One region of the Pseudomonas chaetocerotis genome, then DNA from elsewhere that is predicted to be linked to it. Evidence: predicted binding sites of a transcription regulator. Region 1 holds the regulator's gene; the other holds the start of a gene.
The links. Region 1 encodes sigma-54, which starts transcription at its own class of promoters, with help from an activator protein. Its sites were predicted from a motif close to ANTGGCATNNANNTTGCTNT; they were not measured.
Positions count from the first base shown of each region.

Region 2: the regulator sigma-54 is predicted to act here: its motif matches at 3,732-3,751, upstream of glnA (glutamate--ammonia ligase).

Region 1 covers NZ_JACFYX020000001.1:259,026-263,727, reverse strand. The annotation lists gene rapZ (RNase adapter RapZ) at 1-743, opposite strand, end outside; gene ptsN (PTS IIA-like nitrogen regulatory protein PtsN) at 746-1,210, opposite strand; gene hpf (ribosome hibernation-promoting factor, HPF/YfiA family) at 1,223-1,531, opposite strand; gene H3221_RS01285 (RNA polymerase factor sigma-54) at 1,631-3,124, opposite strand; gene lptB (LPS export ABC transporter ATP-binding protein) at 3,315-4,040, opposite strand; gene lptA (lipopolysaccharide transport periplasmic protein LptA) at 4,040-4,579, opposite strand; gene lptC (LPS export ABC transporter periplasmic protein LptC) at 4,566-4,702, opposite strand, start outside.
Region 2 covers NZ_JACFYX020000006.1:206,768-211,469, reverse strand. The annotation lists gene glnL (nitrogen regulation protein NR(II)) at 1-497, opposite strand, end outside; gene H3221_RS12710 (DUF4124 domain-containing protein) at 760-1,377, opposite strand; gene H3221_RS12705 (DUF4124 domain-containing protein) at 1,383-1,949, opposite strand; gene glnA (glutamate--ammonia ligase) at 2,231-3,637, opposite strand; gene thiI (tRNA uracil 4-sulfurtransferase ThiI) at 3,966-4,702, shown strand, end outside.

The DNA of each region.
Region 1 (4,702 bases):
ATGGTGACATAGGCGCGGTTGCTGGCGGCGAAGCGTGGCAGCCATTTTTCCAGGTAGACGAGGATGTCCTGATACATCTCTTCGACCTCCGGTTGCGCGGCCAGATAGTCGATCACCGGTTGATCCAGCCCGGAATGATCGCGCAGTTCCGGTTTCCAGTACGGATTGGGCAAGCAGCGCGCATCGAACACCAGGTCAGCATCCACTGGCATGCCACGTTTGAAACCGAAGGACTCGACCAGAAAGGCGGTGCCAGTCTGCGTCTGGCCCAGCAGGCGTAGCTTGAGCGTATCGCGCAGCTGGTAGAGATTCAGTCGGGTGGTATCGATCTTCAGATCGGCACGATCGGTGATCGGTGCCAGCAGTTGGCTTTCGTAGGCAATGGCCTCGGCCAGCGAACGATTGTCGTTGGTCAGCGGGTGTCGTCTGCGCGTTTCGGAAAAACGCTTGAGCAGCGTTTCGTCTTCGGCATCGAGATACAGCACGTCGCAATGGATACTGCGCTTGCGAACTTCGTCGAGCAGTTCCGGGAAGCGCTTGAGTTGGCTCAGCAGGTTGCGCGCATCAATGGATACGGCTACCTGCGGCAGCAGCATATCGCTATGCGGCAGGAAGCGCTCGGCAAGATCCGGCAGAAGGCCGGCCGGCAGGTTGTCGATGCAGTAGAAACCGTTGTCCTCAAGTACATCGAGGGCGGTGCTCTTGCCCGAGCCCGAGCGACCGCTGACGATGATCAGGCGCATGTTTATTGACCGTTCTGAATGTCCACGACGACCTGGTAGAGATCTTCGCCGCTGTTGGCCTGGCGCAGACGTTCACGTACATCCTGGCGATCGAGCATGCTGGCTATCTGGCGCAGCAGTTCGAGATGCGCATCGGTTGCCGCCTCCGGCACCAGAAGCACGAACAGCAGATCGACGGGCACGCCGTCGATGGCGTCGAAGTCGACTGCCGTCTCCAGGTGCAGGACAGCACTGATCGGGGCACTGCAGCCGGCCAGGCGGCAGTGGGGAATGGCAATGCCGTTGCCGAAGCCGGTAGAGCCAAGCTTCTCGCGGGCGATGAGGCTTTCGAAGATGTCCTGGGCATCCAGGTCGGGCAGATCGCGCGCAACCACATTGGCGATCTGTTCGAGCACGCGTTTCTTGCTGCCGCCCGGCACGTTCACCAGGGAACGGCCGGGGGTCAGGATATTTTCAAGTCGGATCATGGATAGGGAATGTCAGCGGGCCGTGGCGCCTTGCAGGCGTTCTAGCTGCTTTTCCTTGTGCTTGATGAGTTGACGGTCGAGTTTATCGGCCAACAGGTCGATGGCAGCGTACATGTCCTGATGCTCGGCGTTGGCGACGACTTCGCCGCCAGCGATGTGCAGGGTGGCTTCGATCTTCTGCTTGAGTTTTTCGACCTCCATGGTCACCTGTACGTTGGTGATCTTGTCGAAGTGGCGTTCCAGTCGGCCTAGTTTCTCGCCGATATAGTCACGCAGGGCGTCGGTCACATCCAGCTGATGTCCACTGATGTTGACTTGCATACCGCTTTCTCCTTGTTGCCTTGTGTAAGAGACGGGTCTGGTTCGACCCGCCGCCGGAACACTTTGGCCTGAAGGCCTGAGGCCTTCAGTCGATCTGGCCTACATCAGTCGCTTGCGCTCACTGGAGGGCGCTATACCGAGGGACTCGCGATACTTGGCGACCGTCCGACGGGCGACTTGGATGCCTTGTGCTTCCAGTAAACCAGCGATCTTGCTGTCGCTCAACGGCTTTTTCGCGTTTTCTGCTGCAACCAGTTTTTTGATGATCGCGCGGATCGCGGTGGACGAGCATTCTCCGCCTTCAGAGGTGCTGACGTGGCTGGAGAAGAAATATTTCAGCTCGTAAATACCGCGCGGTGTGTGCATGAATTTCTGCGTGGTAACGCGTGAGATCGTCGACTCATGCATACCCACCGCTTCGGCGATGTCGTGCAGCACCAGGGGTTTCATCGCCTCGTCGCCGTAGTCGAGGAAACCACGCTGGTGCTCGACGATCTGCGTGGCCACCTTCATCAGCGTTTCGTTACGACTCTGCAGGCTCTTGATGAACCAGCGTGCTTCCTGCAGCTGGTTGCGCATGAAGGTGTTGTCGGCACTGGAGTCGGCGCGTTTGACGAAGCCGGCATATTGCGGATTGACCCGCAGGCGTGGCATGGCCTCCTGGTTCAGTTCCACCAGCCAGCGTTCGTTGTGCTTGCGCACGATGACGTCGGGCACGACGTATTCCGGTTCGCTGGATTCGATTTGCGAACCTGGACGCGGATTCAGGCGCTGGATCAGGTCGATGACCTGGCGCAGCTCGTCTTCCTTGAGCTTGGTGCGGCGCATCAGCTGGGCATAATCGCGGCTACCGAGCAGTTCCAGGTAGTCACCGACCACGCGTTGTGTCTCGCTCAGCCAAGGCGTGCCGGCAGGCAGTTGGCGCAGTTGCAGCAGCAGGCATTCGCGCAGATCGCGGGCGCCGATACCGGCCGGTTCGAACTGCTGGATGCGATGCAGCACCACTTCCACTTCGTCCAGTTCGACATCCAGCTCGGGGTCGAAGGATTCGGTGACTTCCTCTAGCGTTTCTTCGAGGTAACCGTCGTTGTTGATGCAGTCGATCAGGGTGGCCGCGATCAGGCGATCCTTGTCCGACATGGGCGCCAGGTTCAGCTGCCAGAGCAGGTGACTGTGCAGGCTCTCGCCGCTGGAAGTGCGGGTGGTGAAGTCCCACTCGTCATCATCGTTGCTGGGCAGGCTACTGGCGCTGGTCTGGTAGATGTCTTCCCAGGCGGTATCGACCGGCAACTCGTTGGGAATGCGCTCGCCCCACTCGCCCTCTTCCAGGTTATCCACCGTGGGGGTGGTTTCCTGGTAGCTCTCTTCCTTGCTCGGGGTCGGCGTGGCGCTTTCGGCGCCATCAGCCATTGGATCGCTGTTGTCGAAGTCGTCGCCGTCTTCCTGGCGCTCGAGCATGGGATTGGATTCCAGCGCCTCCTGGATTTCCTGTTGCAGGTCCAGGGTGGACAGTTGGAGGAGGCGGATAGCCTGTTGCAGCTGCGGGGTCATCGTCAGCTGCTGGCCCATCTTGAGGACTAGCGATGGTTTCATTGCAGACCTTAATTTACTGGCGAGTTACGCCTTCCACATCAGGGCGCCGAAGCGCCGCAGGAAGCAAATTATATGCCTGAACTTCTCGTTTTTGCCTAGGGGGTGCAATATTTCTGTAGCGAAATAGTGGGCAACCTACAGGCTGTTTTTGACGCAGCAGCGCCGAGCACAGTGGTTTTCACGCAGCCTGTTACAGGCGGAATTCATGGCCCAGATATACCTCTTTCACCGTCTGGTTGGCGAGGATGGTCTCGGCGTTACCCTCGGCGATCAGCTGTCCATCGTTGACGATGTAGGCGGTCTCGCAGATGTCCAGGGTTTCACGCACGTTGTGATCGGTGATCAGGATGCCGATGCCCTTGGCCTTGAGGTGATGGATGATCTGTTTGATATCGCCCACCGAGATCGGATCTACCCCGGCAAAGGGTTCGTCGAGCAGGATGAACTTGGGGTTGGTCGCCAGGGCTCGGGCAATCTCCACGCGGCGTCGTTCACCGCCGGACAGGCTCATGCCGAGATTGTCGGCGATATGGTGGATATGGAATTCCTGCAGCAGGCTTTCCAGTTCCGCCTGACGTCCGGCGCGGTCCAGGTCCTTGCGCGTTTCGAGAATGGCCATGATGTTGTCGGTTACCGACAGCTTGCGGAAGATCGAGGCTTCCTGCGGCAGGTAGCCGATGCCTGCGCGTGCGCGGCCGTGCATGGGCTGATGACTGACGTCGAGGTCGTCGATCAGTACGCGGCCCTGGTCGGAGCGCACCAGGCCGACGATCATGTAGAAGCAGGTGGTCTTGCCTGCGCCGTTGGGGCCTAGCAGGCCAACGATCTGACCGCTTTCGATGCTCAGGCTGACGTCACGCACGACCTGGCGGCTCTTGTAGCTTTTCGCCAGGTGTTGGGCTTTGAGAATGGCCATTACTGCTGCTGATCCGCGGGTTTGTTCTTCGGTTGGATGACCATGTCGATACGTGGGCGCGGCGTGCTGACGTTGCCGCCTGTCGCGCGGCCGGCGTTGACGATCTGGCGGCGGGTGTCGTAGACGATTTTCTCGCCTTCGAAGGTATTGCCTTCCTGAATTACCCTGGCCTGGTCGATCAGTACGATGCGCTCATTGCTGGCGAAATACTGGATGGTCTTGCCGTAGGCCTTGACGATGTCCTTGTCCACGGCCGGCTTCTGCTCGTAGTAGGCCAGGTTGCCGACCGAGGTGAATACATCGATATCGCCACTGGCGGTCTGAGTGATGGTTACGGTGTCACCCGTGATCTTCAGGGTGCCCTGGGTGATGATCACGTCGCCGCGATAAACGGCTACACCTTGCTTGTCATCCAGTTCGGCGCTGTCGGCCTGGATGCGGATCGGTTGATCGCGATCCGATGGCAGTGCCCAGGCAGCCGCGCTTCCCAATGCGGCGCCGAGGCTGAGAATAAGGGGGAGGGTATTAACGAACCTCATGCTGGCCTCTTACGTTGGACTGCAGGATCATCCTGCCGTCATTCAAGTACGCTTTCATTCCTTGTGCCGTGGTCACCCCGTTGGCCGCAACGATTCTAACGGCTTGCTCGGTCTGCGCATATT
Region 2 (4,702 bases), on a different contig from region 1:
TCTTCGTTGGGCAGTTCGCGCGACAGCAGTTGTGCTGCACCACGAATGCCGCCGAGCGGATTCTTGATTTCGTGGGCGAGGCCGCGCACCAGCAGTTTGGTGGTCTCCTGCTTGGACAGCTGCGCCTCTTCCTTGGTGATACGCAGCAGTCGGTCGCGCGGGTGCACTTCCAGCAGCAGCAGGGTTTCGCCCTTGCTGAATAGCGGGGTGACGGCGTAGTCCACGGTCAGGGTCTGGCCAGTGACCGAGGTCAGCACGGCTTCACGCTTGTTGAACGGATGAGCCTGCTCCACCGCCTGGCGCAGCGATGACAGCGCCTCTGGCGATTCGGTGAACAGGTCGCTGATGAACTGACCATGACTGCGCTGGCCGCTGACGGCCAGAAGCATTTCCGCCGCCGGGTTCATGTACTCAAGGCACAGCTGGCTGTTGAGCAGTAGGGTGGCGGTGGTCAGGTTGTCGAGTAGCAGTCGGTGCAGAGCGTCGTTGATGGTCATAGGCAGCGCATTCCGGCAATGGGCAGGAAAATGCAAGAAGCAAACCAAGGCCCCGAAAAGACGCATTTTTTATGGCCTGCCATCCCTGGTGGCCCCCATTTGGGCCGTCGCAAGCGAGGTCAAAAATGGCTTCCGGCAATTTTTGTGCGATCCGCCCGAGGTCTGGTGGCGTGGTAGCGAGGTTGGGTTGAGAAAAACGACCCAAAACAGGGAGAGCTTAGGAGGTGGTGCGTTCGATTGCACTATTAAGGTGCAATCGAATTCAGAAGAAGGGAAGGATGCTGGCCTCTTCCTTGGGCTTGTCTTTGAGTGGACATTCGGGGCGAACGCCGTATTCATCCTTCTTGCAAGGATTGATTTTGCGCTTCTGTGCCAGGGTCATGCGGTGCATGTGGAAGGGCTGCGCCGGTGTGCGCTCGACGATGAGTCCGGCGGAATCGATGATTTCTGCCACCAGTTGGTGCGTACCACGGTCGACGTGCTGTAGGGAGAATACCGGGCTGCGGGTTGTCTCGCCCTGGGGTTCGCCGTCGAGCCGCAACCGGTAGCTGTGGCCGGGCAGCAGGCCTGGCTCGCTGGTGAGGGTGACGATCATGTCGCCGGAACCGTTGTGGATCGAGGCGTCCGGTTCCGGCACGAGAATGCGCAGCACCTGATAGTGCACGGTCGGTTTGCTTACCGCAGGTGGCGGGGCCATGCGCACCGTGGGGTGGGGTTGGCTCATTTCCGCGCTGTTGGACGGCGCCAGCATCACCCGTTCGGCAGTGCTGCTGCGCGGCTTGTCAGTGAATACGCGGTTACCTTCAGCATCGACGTAGGTATAGACCTGGGCCGAGGCTGCCTGGCTGATGAACAACAGGCAGAGCAGCAGTGTACGCATCATGATCAGTTCGTAGGTCTCGGAGTCGGGCGCGGTGGCGTTACAGGTGGGCGGGCAGGGCTGTTGACGCTGATGCGCTGCACGGTGAAGGTTTCGGTGGTGCTTTGCTGGACGATGCGTTCGCCAGCGACGACCGCCACCGCCAGGCTGTGTTCGCCGCGCTCGACATCGGTCAGCTGCAGGCTCGGCACGTTGCCGGCCTGACCGTATGGCTTGCCATCGAGAATCAGTCGGAGCTGGTGGCCGGGTTGCAGGCGTGGCTGGATGTTCACTCCAACGACGAAGGTGCCGTTGTTGGCGCGCATGGCTTCATCATCAGGGATACCGGTCAGGCTCAGTGTCGAATAGGGTGCGGCACTCTGTGCTGAGGTGTCGCCGTTGGTGCCTGCGGGAATGCTGGGCGTCTGCATCTCTACCGTATTGGTTGGTGGCAGGTTGACGTTCTCGGCTGCCGTGCCATCGGGTGGCTGGTTGGTGAAGACCGTGTTGCCGTTGGCGTCGATGTATTTGTAGATCTGCGCACTGGCCGGCAAGGCCAGGGCAAGCAGCAGGCAGGCGAGTAACGGGCGCATGGGCCGATCCTTCCGCGGATGATGCGCTAAGCCTTGCACTGCTGGCGGTTCCTGGCAAGCGCAGGGCGTTATGGCTGTGATGTTTGGCTACAAATCGGCGCTGGCCCTGGGCGCGGATTACTTAGGGCGTCGTGGAGTACTGAGCTGTGCGCAGCATCTGCTGCATAGTCTCGGGCTTTCGGTGCGCGCGGCGTACCCTACCGGTGGAAAATGAAAAAGCCCCGCCAGGCAGAGCCGGGCGGGGCTTTCGAACGCGCTGCACCAGGCGGCGCGAGACTGGTTTAGACGCTGTAGTACAGGTCGTATTCCAGCGGGTGTACGAAGGTACGTACCTTGATTTCTTCTTCGGATTTCAGCTCGATGTAGGCATCGATGAAGTCGTCGGAGAATACGCCACCCTTGGTCAGGAACGCACGGCCCTTGTCCAGCTCTTCCAGGGCTTCTTTCAGGCTGCCGCAGACTTGCGGGATCAGCTTGCCTTCTTCCGGCGGCAGATCGTACAGGTTCTTGTCGGCCGCATCGCCCGGGTGGATCTTGTTCTGGATACCGTCGATACCGGCCATCAGCAGAGCTGCGAAGGCCAGGTACGGGTTGGCAGCCGGGTCCGGGAAGCGCGCTTCGATACGGCGGGCTTTCGGGCTGGAAACGTAAGGAATACGGATCGAGGCCGAGCGGTTACGCGCCGAGTAGGCCAGCATTACCGGAGCTTCGAAACCTGGGACCAGACGCTTGTAGGAGTTGGTCGACGGGTTGGTGAAGCCGTTCAGAGCCTTGCCGTGCTTGATGATGCCGCCGATGAAATACAGAGCGGTATCGGACAGGCCGGCATAGCCTTCGCCGGAGAAGGTGTTCTTGCCATCTTTGGAGATGGACATGTGCACGTGCATACCCGAGCCGTTGTCGCCGTACAGGGGCTTCGGCATGAAGGTAGCGGTTTTGCCGTAGGCGTCGGCTACGTTGTGCACGCAGTACTTCAGGGTCTGAACTTCGTCAGCCTTGGCAACCAGGGTGTTGAACTTCACGCCGATTTCGTTCTGACCGGCAGTCGCCACTTCGTGGTGGTGCACTTCGACCACCAGGCCCATTTCTTCCATGGCATTACACATGGCAGTACGGATTTCGTGGTCGTGGTCGCACGGCGGAACTGGGAAGTAACCACCTTTGACTGCTGGACGGTGGCCCTTGTTGCCGCCTTCGACGTCGCCGTCGGTCATCCAGGAGCCTTGCTCGGAGTAAATCTTGAACATCGAGCCGGAGATGTCGGACTTGAACTTCACTTCGTCGAAGATGAAGAACTCGGGCTCCGGGCCAACGAATACGGTGTCACCGATGCCGGTGCCTTTGAGGAACTCTTCAGCGCGCTTGGCGATGGAGCGCGGGTCGCGGTCGTAGCCTTGCATGGTGCTCGGCTCGATGATGTCGCAGACCAGGATCAGGGTCGGCTCTTCGGTGAACGGATCCAGAACGGCGGTATCGTCTACCGGCATCAGGATCATGTCGGAGGCTTCGATGCCTTTCCAGCCATGGATGGACGAGCCGTCGAACATCTTGCCGTGCTCGAAGAAATCTTCGTCCAGGGCGTCACGGGCCGGCATGGTCACGTGGTGCTGCTTGCCCTTGGTGTCGGTGAAGCGCAGGTCTACCCACTTCACGTCGTGTTCTTTGATCAGTTGAACAGCCTTAGACATGTTGTCCTCCAGGTGGAAAAGGCTCTTATCGATAAGCCTTGAAGATGCGGTGAAGCCCGGCGGGATAGTCCTCCAGGGCGACCTGCCTCACAAGGGAGCAAATTGCATGCCAGTGCCCTTTATTGGGCAGAAGCCACGAAACTCAGGCACCGCGCTGTCTGCGCGCTAATTCACCATAAATATTTGCACCATTTAAGGGCCTTTAATTTGGCGAAAGATCTATTTTGGTGCGCTGCGTGAGTGGTGCAGTATTTTTGGTCAAAGCTTGAACAATTTCCGCTATAATCCGCGCCCCTGTTTTTTCGTCCCCCAAGCGGGCGGCCTATTCATGAAGCTCATCGTCAAAGTTTTCCCGGAAATCACCATCAAGAGCCGCCCGGTGCGCAAGCAGTTCATCCGCCAGTTGGGGAAGAACATTCGCTCCGTGCTGCGCGATCTTGACCCCGAACTGCGGGTGACCGGTGTCTGGGACAACCTCGAAGTCGAAACCGACTTGGACGATCCCAAGTTGCTCGCCGAGATGACCGAGCGCCTGCGCAACATGCCGGGCATCGGTCTGTTCCTCGAAGTCAATGAATACCCGCTGGGCGATCTGGACGAGATCACCGAGCACTGCAAGCGTCATTACGCCGAGCAATTGCCGGGCAAGATTTTTGCGGTGCGTTGCAAGCGCGGCGGCAAGCACGCATTTTCTTCCATCGATGTCGAGCGGCATGTCGGTTCGCGCCTGCGCCGTGAGTGCGATGCGGCTGGCATCGACCTGAAAAAGCCGGAAGTCGAAGTGCGCATGGAGATTCGCGACCAGCGCCTGTTCGTGGTGCACAACCGCCACGAAGGTCTCGGTGGTTACCCGCTGGGTTCGCTGGAGCAGACCCTGGTGCTGATGAGTGGCGGTTTCGACTCCACCGTGGCGGCCTACCAGATGATGCGTCGCGGCCTGGTCAGCCACTTCTGCTTCTTCAATCTCGGCGGGCGTGCCCACGAGTTGGGCGTGATGGAAGTGGCGCACTATATATGGCAGAAGTTCGGCCGCTCGCAGCGCGTGCTGTTCATCAGTGTGCCGTT